4 regions of the Lysinibacillus sp. OL1 genome follow, and region 1 is predicted to be linked to each of the others. Evidence: riboswitches for the same ligand, from Rfam matches in the RefSeq annotation. Region 1 holds a riboswitch; each other region holds the start of a gene.

Region 1 (3,205 bases):
TTTTATGACTAACATCTATTATTTCTTCATGCATAGGTGCGCGGATGAAAACTTTTGTGGAAAACCATTCTAAATATAGAACCAGTACGATAATCTTAACTATTAGCCAAGCAATAATTCTTTATGATAGACTGTACTATATTTGATTACAAAAAGGGGGTTCATTCGATGACCCAGCAGAAGTCCAATAAGGCGGCTTTGTATATTTTAATGTTTAATATGTTTATCGCAATGGGAAGTATTGGCATTATTATTCCTGTCATGCCAGAGTATTTAAAAATATTTGGTGCAGCAGGACAAGTTCTAGGTATGCTAATCGCAACGTTCGCCTTAGCTCAATTCGTATTTTCTCCTATTGCTGGGAATCTTTCAGATCAGTACGGACGAAAAAATTTAATTATTTTCGGTCTTATCGTAACAGGTCTTGCACAAATCGGATTTGGCCTTGCTACAGATGTATGGATGCTCTTTTTAGCACGATTTTTAGGTGGTCTAGGTTCCGCATTTGTTGCACCTCCTATTATGGCTTTTGTCGCTGACGTCACAACCTATGAAGAACGTGGGAAAGGTATGGGGATGTTGGGTGCCGCTATGTCTCTTGGCTTTATGATTGGACCTGGTATTGGTGGCTTTTTAGCAAAGGTAAGCTTACATTTCCCATTTTTCACAGCTGGAGCTGCAGCCATCGTAGCATCTATTTTATCTTACTTTTTATTACCTTCTACCAAACCAAACACTGCGCAACAGAAACAAAAGCAAGACAATCTGGCGAAGCAAATGGCACGTTCCATACATATGCCTTATTTTGTTATGCTCATAATTATGCTGGTGTTCTCGTTTGGAATTGCAAATTTCCAAACGACATTGTCATTATTTGTGACAGAAAAGTTTAATTACACACCTGTAGATATAGCGATTATATTAGTTGTTGGTGGTGCTTTTGGAGTAGTAGTACAAATGTTTATTATTACACCACTGTTCAATCGTTATGGTGAAATGAAAGTAGTACTAGTAAATTTATTTATTGCATCCGTTGCTATTTTCTTAATATTATTTGTTTCTGGCTTTGCCCTTATTTTAGTTGTAGCAACAATTTTCTCTACAGCAACGACATTAATTCGTCCAGCTGTTAATACACTCATCTCAAAGCTTGCAGAGAAAGAGCAGGGATTTGCTGCGGGCTTGAATAATGCCTATATGAGCCTCGGAAATATGATTGGACCCGCTTTGGCAGGTTTATTATTTGACTGGAATATGAATAGCCCATATATTTTCGGTTCTATCATATTATTAGCCTGTTTCTTCCTTGCGCTCATCTGGACAGTGAAAAAAGCACCTCATTTAATGCATCCCGATACAAAATAGTCTGAAAAATCATTGACTATTTTTAGCAGTATGGTACATTATTGTTGATTCACAAAATTGAATGATTTTAACCACTAGGGGAGTCTTTAAAAGGCTGAGACGTATATGATAATATACGGACCCTTTGAACCTGATCTAGTTCACACTAGCGGAGGGAAGTGGCGCTACTTGCTGTTGTCACTATATACACGCAAGGCCGCTTCCTATTGTTTAAAGGGGGTGGCCTTTTTATTTTTCCTCACGAACTTTACCAAAAGGAGTGAACTTTATGTCAATTCGTAAATTAACAGTCATGGCTTTATTAGTAGCCGTTGCTGTTGCAGGCTCTACTTTCGTATCCATCCCAACAGGCATCGCACGTGCTTACCCCGTTCAGCATGCGATTAATGTGATAGGAGCCATTATACTTGGGCCTGTACCAACTGTTATAGTTGCCTTTGTCACTGCCATCATTCGTATCCTTACTGGAACAGGCTCTCTACTAGCTATCCCTGGTAGTATCATCGGTGCGGTCTGTGCTGCTCTTGCCTATAAATATAGCAATAAAATGTGGTTAGCTGGTATCGGAGAGGTTATCGGAACGGGCATTCTGGCTTCACTTATTGCCGTCCCTTATGCAAAATTATTCATGGGAACATCTGTAGCAGCATTCTTCTTCCTACCAGCCTTTTTAACATCAAGTACGATCGGTGCTATTTTAGGTGTAATGGTTGCGAGTAGCTTGCGTAAAACAGAGCTCGTAAAGAGATTTAATTCTTCTCTTTATTAAGAGGTATTGGATTATGAGCATTCATTGAGCTGCGGGCAGTCCAATTTGGAGCGCCTTTCTCCTCCTTATGAGCAAAGAGTCCACTTTGTAGATCATCTTCCCCTCTCTACAAAGGGGATAACTCTCTATTTCAAGCAACATAAAAAAAGCAGTGCAAAACTATTCGAGTTTGCACTGCTTCCTCTATTTAAGATCGTTTTTTCATGCCTTTTAACAACTGTGCTACATTTGTATCTTCTGCTTGTATAGTTTTTTCCTCAACCAGCGGCTCTTTTCTCTTCACATTCGTTAGGAAATTCCAACCAAAGCGTCTTATGGTAATATCAATAAAGAAAAGAAGCATACTTGCTAAGAGTAGCCATGTGGCAATATTTTGCCGATCTGCTCCTTTTGTCGTAAAGTCACGGAAAACATCTTGTGGTTCCTTTAAAACAGTGCCTCCTGTTCGTTTAGTTAACTCTTCTATCAGTTGGTTATTTACAGGGAGTAGTTCGTATTCAGCACTATAAGGAACACTTAGCCCTGCCTGATAAATGGCCTTCTTTTCATCTGCTACACGGAAGAAAATTAATCCAGGTTCAGCTTGTACTACAGCTCGAACTTGGGATGCGGAAATGGTTTCAAGTTGTGTTTCTAGCTCCTCCCCTGCCTCATTTACCGCTACAATATCTAAAAATGCAGCTTCATTTGTAGGGTCTGTAATCATAAAGGAACCATCTGCTTCCAATCTTACATCATAGGCTACATCATTGTAGCTTGGTAGCATCTGAGAAATAAGTGTTTGCCAAAATGCTCCCCAATTCTGCCATCTTGCCCAATCTCCTGTCCATTTACCCGTTGAATCAGATGTAAAGGCAAATGTTTTACCAAGACCATATTGCCACTGCGCTAACACAGGATCTTCCTTCTCGCTTTCTGCTACAACAGTAGCCCCCTGTTTTGCCGTTGTCCCAATATATGCATTCATTTGTGGGACCCCATTTGCAAACAGCGAGTTCCATCCTGCTGCATTATAAATTGCTGGATAGAATGGATTGTCCTCAATATAGGTGCGGGAAATCATAGCTGTTT
Region 2 (3,205 bases), on a different contig from region 1:
AGAGGCAGTCTTCTTTATGGTGAAAGCCAGAGAAATTGACCTAGAAGGAATTCAACACTACTATTCACACTGGAAGGGGGACATTGAAATGATGTATCTCGGAATGATTTTCTTTCAAATTGTTGTACCTATTTTAGTGTTACTTGTAATAGGCGCTATACTACAAAAGAAATTTCGCTTTAATTTAAAAGCATTGTCTCAGCTTATCACATATTGCTTTATGCCAGCAGCTGTTTTTATAAATTTATATGAAACACATGTGGAGTTATCTGTACTGGCAGAGGTCGGATTATTTATTGTACTTTTTATCGGTAGTCAAATGTTGCTCAGTCATTTTATGGCAAAAGGGTTAGGTTTACCTAGAACAGAGGCAGCTGTCTTTAAAAATAGTGTGGTGCTTATTAACTCGGGCAATTACGGTATTCCAGTGGCTCAAATGATATTTGCCACGCAACCTATTGGGGTAGCCATTCAGGTCATGCTCGTAATCTTTCAAAATATGACTACGTATACATATGGTTTATACAATTTAATTTCTTCTACAAAGTCAGGTATGACAATCATTAAGGATTTTTTTAAAATGCCTATTATTCATGCGCTGATTATAGGTGCAGCTATGAATTATTTTGATATTGGTATTCCACAGTTTATCAAAATACCAGTAGAACATGTGGCAGATGGATTTATTGCTGTGGCCTTAATTACATTAGGCGCGCAATTATCACAACTAGAGATGAAATCAATGTTTAATAAAACCGTCTTTATCAGCTGTTTTACGCGATTAATTATTGGACCTTCTGTTGCATTAGCCATTATTTATATATTGGGATTAGATGGAGTCGTCGCACAATCACTGTTTATAGCTAGTGCCTTTCCAACATCTCGTAATAGTTCTAGTCTAGCATTGGAATATGATGTAGAATCAGCAACAGCCGCGCAAGCTGTTTTATTTTCAACCATTGTAAGCTGTATAACTGTAACCATTGTGATCTATTTTGCGGAAATATTATTTACCTAGTAAGATAAAAAATAACTTCCATCTCTTAGTATTATCTGCTACACTAGCATCAAACTAAATAGTATTAACTAGGGGAGTCTGATGAGTCAGGCTGAGAGGGAAACGCTACGAAGTTTCTTGACCCTTTGGACCTGATCTGGCTCATACCAGCGTGGGAAAGTTAAGAAGCTATTGCAGAGTATGCAATCAATAGACCTTTACATTCGTGGCCGGATCCAAATAATTATTTTGGATTCGGCCTTTATTTTTTGGATTGTTGGGTGAGCTAGATTCGGTCCTTGTATCAAAATATATTTAAGGGAGAGAAGTAGCTCATGTCAGCAATAAGTGAAAAGAATATTACCATTATGTCTAGCTTTGAAGGAAGCAAAAAAGTATATGTGGAAGGATCACGCCCAGATATTCTAGTACCTATGCGAGAAATTGCATTAAGTCCGACAACAGGCAGCTTTGGAAATGAAGAAAATGCTCCTATTCGAGTATATGATACAAGTGGGCCCTATACAGATCCAGCCTACCAAGTAGATATTACGAAAGGTTTACCTGCCTTACGAAATGCATGGATTCAAGAGCGAGGGGATGTAGAAGCATATGAGGGACGCTCCATTAAACCTGAGGATAATGGCTTTCGTCATGTTGATGACCCGCGTATTCAAGAAAATGTCTTTCCTGAGTTGGCGAGAAAGCCTTTGCGTGCTAAAAAAGGTAAAAATGTGACACAGCTTCACTATGCACGAAAGGGAATTATAACCCCTGAAATGGAGTTTGTAGCGATTCGTGAAAATATGGATCCTGAATTTGTACGTTCAGAAATTGCAGCTGGGCGTGCTATAATGCCTTCTAATATTAATCACCCTGAGGCAGAGCCAATGATTATTGGGCGTAATTTTCATGTAAAGATCAATGCGAATATCGGGAATTCTGCTGTATCTTCTTCCATTGCAGAAGAAGTTGAGAAAATGACCTGGGCAACTCGATGGGGCGCAGATAATATTATGGATTTATCGACTGGTAAACATATTCATACAACGAGAGAATGGATTATTCGAAATGCTGCAGTGCCAGTGGGAACAGTGCCAATTTATCAGGCTTTAGAAAAGGTAAATGGTGTAGCAGAGGATTTAACGTGGGAGGTTTATCGTGATACTCTCATTGAACAAGCTGAGCAGGGTGTGGATTATTTCACTATTCATGCAGGTGTCCTTTTACGCTATGTACCGCTTACAGCAAATCGTGTAACAGGCATTGTATCACGAGGGGGCTCTATCATGGCTCAGTGGTGTTTATATCATCATCAAGAGAACTTCCTGTATACACACTTTGAGGAAATCTGTGAAATTATGAAAGCCTATGATGTTGCTTTTTCCTTAGGTGATGGTTTACGCCCAGGCTCAATTGCAGATGCCAATGATGAGGCACAATTTGCAGAGCTTGAAACACTAGGTGAGCTAACACAAATTGCTTGGCAGCATGATGTTCAGGTGATGGTTGAAGGACCAGGTCATGTACCAATGCATCTGATTAAAGAAAATATGGACAAGCAATTAGAGGTTTGTAAGGAAGCGCCCTTCTATACATTAGGACCACTCACAACAGATATTGCTCCAGGTTATGACCACATTACATCAGCCATTGGGGCAGCCATGATTGGCTGGTTTGGTACAGCGATGCTTTGTTATGTGACACCGAAAGAGCATCTTGGTTTACCGAATCGCGAGGACGTTCGTGTGGGCGTTATCACTTATAAAATTGCTGCACATGCTGCTGATTTAGCAAAAGGTCATCCAGGTGCACAACAACGAGACGATGCGCTGTCTAAAGCGCGCTTTGAGTTCCGTTGGCGTGATCAATTCAATCTGTCACTAGATCCCGAGCGTGCAGTGGAATATCATGATGAGACACTGCCAGCAGAGGGAGCAAAAACAGCACACTTTTGTTCTATGTGCGGGCCTAAATTCTGTAGCATGAGAATTTCACAGGATATTCGTAATTATGCGAAAGATAAGGATTTGAATACGACTGAAGCGATCCATCAAGGTATGAAAGAAAAGGCTGAGGAGTTTAAAAAAGCAGGCAGTCAAATTTATCAATAATGAAAGAAAAGGCTTATGTCAGAAAAATAGACATAGGCCTTTTCTTAATCAAAAAACTCCATGTGAATAGTGGATTCACATGGAGTAAAAGTTG
Region 3 (3,205 bases), on a different contig from region 1:
CCCACAACAAATGAAATACCTGTGTCAGCAAAATAGCCATTTAAAGAGCCAGAAACATCAATATTTACGATATCTCCTTCTTGAATAACACGCTTTCCTGGAATACCGTGTGCTACTTCTTCATTGACACTAATACATGTATACCCTGGAAAATCATATTCTCCCTTTGGTCCTGAAATCGCGCCTGCCTCTGCAAACATGCGACCAGCAATTTCATCAAGCTCAAGTGTTGTAACACCTGGTTTTGTTGCAGCTTTCATTGCTTCGCGAATTTCAGCACAAATGCGTCCTATTTTTTTAAAAGCTTCAATCTCTTCTTGCGTTTTTACAATCATGTATAACGTCCCTTTCATCTAATATCTATTCTTTAATATAACATAACTTTTTATGCGTATAACGATAAACGCTTTAAATATTGTATGCTTTCCTACTTTGCAAAGTGCTAAAAGAGTTATTCACGACAAAAAAGTCCCTCCACTCATGTGAAGGGACTAGCATTAAAATTTTCTTTGCATTAATTGTGGAGCGGCTGTGAATAAAAGAACACCAACGACAGCCGTTAAAATGGTTGCTGGTAGCATATATGTACCATTGTAGATGATGGAATAGATCCATGCATTTTGGTCACCCGCATATTCGGCAAAAAATACAGCACCAGCAATTGTATGTGCTGTGTATCGTAAGAAGCCTGCGAAAACGGTACCTATGATTATATAAAGTGCCATTTTTGTTTTGTTCATATGTTTAGCAGCGTCTAATACTGGTCCACGTACAACCGCCGCTAATCCTACAACAGTAAAAGCAACGCCATAATCTAGTAATCCTTGTAGCCAGTGCACAATCGTAGCACCAAACATGGTTTGCATTACACCTACGAGTAATCCAGTTGTTAGCCCAGCTACTAAGCCCCAGCGAAATGCTATTAACATAATTGGTACCATAACAAGACTAACTGAGCCGCCTTGTGCCCATACTTTAAAGGAAACCTGATCCAGTACGAGACCAATCGCTGCAAAAATCGCAATCTCCACAAGCATTAATAGTCTTTTTTTGTCCATACATATTCTCTCCTTTGTTCCGATGTAGGATACAAGAGCAGGAATAGAAAAGCGCTGATATGTCTCTTTCTGACACCTTTTTTCCTTTAAGGACGAAAAAACGATGTCAGGACAGAGCCTCACATCGTACAAGTGTCGGTTTCTATCCACATCCCTACGCAAGCGTTAACTTACAGGTTCGAAGAGTCAAGGCATTACGTGCCCAGTCTCAGCTGACATCATCAGCTCCCCTTGTGGTCGTTACATCTGAATTTATTTGAACACTCTCATTGTACGCAAAGGATTAAAGGATTACAACCTTCCATACATCATTTTTTTGAAACTTTGCTGTTTTTCATGCGTAAATATTTAAAAAGGAGGTACAACTATGGAGAATCAAAAAATTTTAGCTGCCTTTAGTTATCTTAGTATTTTCTTCGCCCCTTTTATCGTTCCATTAATTGTATATTTTGTAACAAAAGACAGTGATGTAAAAAGCCATTCGATTCGTGCACTTGTCTCTCATTTAATACCTTTTGTTTTTGGCATTCTATTCTTTATTGTCTTTGTTTTTTCTACATTTAGTTTAGATCCAACCTCCAATAACAAGACGGTGATGATTATTTGGTTTGCTTCATTCGCCATCTATGCTCTCGTCTCACTAGGTATTGTGATTTGGAATATAATTCAGGCTGTTCGTGTTATCCGTTAATGTTTTATTTTTAAGTGAAACAGGTAGTAGTAATTGTAAAAGGAGCTGTTTTGGGATGAAAGTATCAAACGTTGTAAAAACCGCCGTTAAGTTAGCACCTATTGTTATTCCTATCGTAAAAAAAGTAATGGCTGCAAAAAAGGGCACAACGCCTACAACCACCACTCGAAAAAAATAAAATGAAGGCGTATTCCTTTTAGAGGAAATACGCCTTCGTTTTATTTCACTTCAAAATGGGTTTGACTATGGCCATTCAATGTTTTTTCTACATGTAAAACTGCTGGCATTGCAGATTTCAATTCAGGTACATGCGAAATAACGCCAATCATACGACCCGAATCCTGCAAATCAATTAATGTATCGATTGCTTTATTTAGTGATTCCTCATCGAGCGAGCCAAAGCCCTCATCAATAAACATCGTTTCAATATGAATATTACCTTGGTAGCTTTGAATCACATCTGCCATCCCCAATGCAAGGCTCAACGAAGCATTAAATTTTTCGCCACCTGATAAAGTTTTGACATCTCGTAATTGATCTGTATAAGCATCATAAACATCAAGACCAAGGCCACTTTGCTTCGCATGCTTTTCTAATCTATCTGAACGTCTAAGCTCAAATTGACCGTTTGATAAATGATACAGACGTATATTGGCAGCTTCTGTAATTTGATCTAAGTAGTTAATTTGTATATAACGCTCAAAGGATAGCTTTTTCGAGTTTTGTCCATTTAATAATCCATAGAGCTCCTTTACTCGCCCTGCTTCTTGTTCAAGTAAATGAAGCTCTTTCGCTATTTCTTCCACCTTTTCACTAAAGCCTTGGCATGCTTGTATAAAGCCATTGATCTGTTGTAAACGTTTAAATGCTTCCTCATAGGAAACTCGATGCTGTTCTACTCTTGCTTCCATCGCCTCTAAATCTTGCTTCTCTTTTCCTTGAAGGTATGTAGCCCCTTCGGTAATCTGAATTTGCAACGTGTGTACTTGTAAAGCATAGTCGCTACATGCTTTTCGAAGTGCATCCAATTGTATGGCACTCCGTTTAGCAGTTGCATAAGCCTCATAGCTTTCGAAACCTATTTCTTGCATATCTGCTGAAAATTGCTGAAGCTTTTCATTCATTTTAAGCTGTAATTCCTCAAAGGACTGTTTGGCAATTTCTACTGTTAGTGTTGCATTGCTAGCTGCTTCCTTTGCTACATGCAAATTTTCTTGACTCACTTGCCAACTTTTTTGAAGCCCTTCTTTCTGTTTACTAACTTCATTAAGTTGTTGCTTTAATTGCTGTAAAGTTGGTAAATTAGGGGGCATCTGCTTAAGTTGTTCGTCTACAACCGCTTGTAATTTTGTCCATTCTTTTATCTTCTCTGCTAAATATTGCTCTAGCTTCATATGCTTATTTCGTAGCTGCTCTATTCGATCATGCTGATGCTTTATTTTTAATCGCACATCAG
Region 4 (3,205 bases), on a different contig from region 1:
TGCACCAAGCCACTCCGCAATCACAGCCCCCATCACACTATATGTAGCCGCAATTTTAATGCCTGAAAAAATAGCAGGATAGGCATAAGGCCATTCCAGCTTCCAAAAGGTTTGTGCCCTTGTAGCACCAACCATGGCAAAATAATGCTTTAATTCTGGAGCTGTTTGTCTAAATCCATCCATCGCTGCAATGACAATCGGGAAAAAGCACACAAGACAGATAATGATAAGCTTCGGTAATAAGCCAAAGCCAAACCAAATAATAAGGAGCGGTGCCAAGACTAGAATAGGAACATTCTGCGACATAATAAGAATTGGATAAAACAGTTCTCGAATAAATGTAAATCGATGCAACACTATTGCCACCGTTAGCCCACAAGCGATGCCAATGGCCAAACCTAGTAGAGCTAATTGTACTGTAGCGAATGCATGTGGTAGAAAGGTTTGATACGACTGGATGGCTTCTGACAAAATACTACTTGGTGTGGGTACTAACCAATGAGGAACTTCAGCAAACCGCACGATTAGTTCCCATATGAACAAGAGGAAGGCGATAAAAATTATCGTCCTTCCCTTCTGTAATGCACGTTTCATTACTGATATTTCTCCGTTAATGTATCCATCGTAATACCTGTTGGCTGATATAAAATTTTCACTTGTGTAATGACATTAATGGCACCAAGTTCAATCATTTTCTCATTCATTTTTTCAATGATTTGGAGCAATGTTGAAAGCTCACCCTCCAGCGTTGTTTCCAATGGATGTACCTCATATTTCACCCCAGAAGCATCGATCACCGCAATTGCTGCATCGACATATGGTATAACATCTTCATATTTCTCTGTCTTCGGAATGATTTGTACACTGATTAATGAATTTGCCATCTTATTTGGCCTCCTTTTTAGGTAAGAAATCATTAGTAAAGGCTTTTTTCGCATCAAATTCGCCCTCTAGTACTTGATTGCTTGACATCCATTTCGCATAATTTTCCCACACAGAAAGCTTTTGCTCTCCCCATTGCTTGGCATCATCCTGATATTTATCAGCCAGCCATTCCTGACTTTTATGCACTAACGCTTTATCTAAATCAGGAGCCGCTTCGATTAAAATATCAGCCGCTTCACTTGGGTTTTTAATTGCGTATTCATAGCCCTTCGATGCAGCTGCCACAAAGGCTTTGACTACATCGGGGTTGTCCTGTATCATTTTTTCATTTGTAGCTAAAACCGGCGTATAATAATCCAATTGATCACTATAGTCTGTAAGATATAGCATATTAATCTTTTCCCCACGCAGCTCAGCCTCAATACCAGTCCATGCATAATAAATCCAAGCAAAATCTATATCTTTTTCCATCATTGTGAAGAAATCTAAATCCCCTGCATTGACGATATCTAGCTTATTAATATCTGCCTTTTCTTTTTGCATGAGTGATTGTAAAACGGCTTGCTCTAATGGCGCGCCCCAACCACCATAGGTTTTACCTTCAAAATCCTTTGGCGATGTAATGCCCTTCGAAGCAATAGAAGCAAAGCCAGATGTATTATGCTGTATAATTGCTGCGATGGAGACCAGCGGCACACCCTGTACTCGTGCCTGTGTTATGCCTTCCTGATAGCTCACGCCAAAATCCGCCTTTCCAGAAGCAACAAGCTGATCTGCGCCCGCCTCGCCAGGCATAATAATATCAACATCTAAGCCCTGTTCCTCAAAATAACCGAGTTTTTTTGCAGCATATAGTCCTGTATGATTTGTATTCGGCGTCCAATCCAGTACCACAGACACCTTTTTCAGCTTGTCAGCAGCCTGCTTGTCATCCTTGTCACTACAGCCTACTAATGTCAATAGTGCTGCCAATAAAATAAAAAACCATTTTTTCATGCGAAAGCCTCCCAGTTTGTAATATGAAAGTGTTCATGCATGAATGTTGTCACCAGAAGAAAGCGTATACAATGTTGGCAAGCTGTTGCTTGAAAACATAAAAAACGCCTAGGATTCCTCCCAGACGTATTGCAATCAATCTTCAAAACTTTGCTTTTTGATTAGATGTTCCCTACGCTGGTACGAGCCAAATCAGGTTCAAAGGGTCAGCGTCTACCGGACACAATCTCAGCTAGCAATTACTAGCCCCCCTACATTCTTTCGCTATGAACTTTTCGATGATTATTATACCCATAGTTTCACTTAAATGACAAGGTGCTATTTTTGAATAGAGCTTAAAGCCCAGCGCTCCTAAGAGGCTGGGCATGCTTTTAGCTTGGTTTCTGTTCTTTTTTGGCTGTTACAACATGAGAAATTGCTCCATCTGTTGCAATATCCACTTTAAATGAACCATTGGAATGTCGATCCGCACGAGACAATGCTTGTACGTCAATCATCTCTTGAACACCTTTTTCAGTTTCAATCACAACCTGCTCCTCGTCTGTTGCTTGAACAACTGCCACAATTCGGTGAGGGTTTGCTTTTAACTCTGTTAATACTTTTAGTCCACGTTTTGCACGACTTGCTACTTCAACTTCAGCAACATTCATTTTCTTCACGGCCCCACGCTGTGTCACAATCACTACATAGTTGGTAACATCAGGCTGTAACACATTGACTCCAACTAAGGCTTCTCCATCTTTTAGTGTGATCCCTTTCACACCGCCTGTTTTCACACCTGTAACTGGTAACTCCTCCATAGGGAAACGAATCGCATAGGCTGTATCCGTTGTGAGCATCAGCTCCACGTCATCTGTTACAAATGATGCATAGATCATCGCATCACCAGCCTTGACGTTCATCGTTTTAATTGGCTTTGAATAACGTGTTACCGCATAGTCTGCGAGTGGTGAGCGCTTAATTTGGCCATCTTTTGTGGCTGTGAAGACATACGTATTTGGCTGGTCAAAGGTTTCGAAGCCATAAACCGCAATAATGGATTCATCTTCCCCTGTTGGCACAATACTTGAAATATGCTGGCCGAGATCCTTCCAGCGTATATCAGGCAGCTCATGAACAGGCTGATAAATATAATTGCCTCGATTTGTGAACAGCAATAGATGGTGCTGTGTATTTAAGTTTGCTTCATACAATAAATAATCTGAATCCTTCATGGCAAAATCTTGCCCGTTTGAAGCGGCATGGGAACGTGTGGATGTACGTTTAATATAACCATCCTTCGTTACTGTTACGACAACCTCTTCACTTGGCACAAGGACATCCA

The links. Region 1 has a riboswitch for thiamine pyrophosphate ahead of thiW (energy coupling factor transporter S component ThiW). Riboswitches for the same ligand answer to the same signal wherever they lie in the genome.
Region 2: linked by a shared signal. The riboswitch ahead of thiC (phosphomethylpyrimidine synthase ThiC) and the one ahead of thiW (energy coupling factor transporter S component ThiW) in region 1 are both predicted to bind thiamine pyrophosphate.
Region 3: linked by a shared signal. The riboswitch ahead of thiT (energy-coupled thiamine transporter ThiT) and the one ahead of thiW (energy coupling factor transporter S component ThiW) in region 1 are both predicted to bind thiamine pyrophosphate.
Region 4: linked by a shared signal. The riboswitch ahead of EW028_RS05220 (ABC transporter substrate-binding protein) and the one ahead of thiW (energy coupling factor transporter S component ThiW) in region 1 are both predicted to bind thiamine pyrophosphate.

The regions. Positions count from the first base shown of each region.
Region 1 is NZ_SJDS01000009.1:167,988-171,192, forward strand. Features, by position in the region: gene EW028_RS16765 (MFS transporter) at 169-1,365, shown strand; TPP riboswitch at 1,432-1,539, shown strand; gene thiW (energy coupling factor transporter S component ThiW) at 1,634-2,134, shown strand; gene EW028_RS16775 (VWA domain-containing protein) at 2,322-3,205, opposite strand, start outside.
Region 2 is NZ_SJDS01000014.1:103,964-107,168, forward strand. Features, by position in the region: gene EW028_RS20735 (AEC family transporter) at 89-1,018, shown strand; TPP riboswitch at 1,079-1,193, shown strand; gene thiC (phosphomethylpyrimidine synthase ThiC) at 1,333-3,111, shown strand.
Region 3 is NZ_SJDS01000012.1:48,971-52,175, forward strand. Features, by position in the region: gene map (type I methionyl aminopeptidase) at 1-335, opposite strand, end outside; gene thiT (energy-coupled thiamine transporter ThiT) at 498-1,058, opposite strand; TPP riboswitch at 1,193-1,300, opposite strand; gene EW028_RS19125 (magnetosome magnetite crystal formation protein family) at 1,426-1,749, shown strand; gene EW028_RS25920 (hypothetical protein) at 1,805-1,927, shown strand; gene EW028_RS19130 (AAA family ATPase) at 1,968-3,205, opposite strand, start outside.
Region 4 is NZ_SJDS01000002.1:169,714-172,918, reverse strand. Features, by position in the region: gene EW028_RS05230 (ABC transporter permease) at 1-594, opposite strand, end outside; gene EW028_RS05225 (thiamine-binding protein) at 594-884, opposite strand; gene EW028_RS05220 (ABC transporter substrate-binding protein) at 886-1,881, opposite strand; TPP riboswitch at 2,034-2,144, opposite strand; gene parC (DNA topoisomerase IV subunit A) at 2,253-3,205, opposite strand, start outside.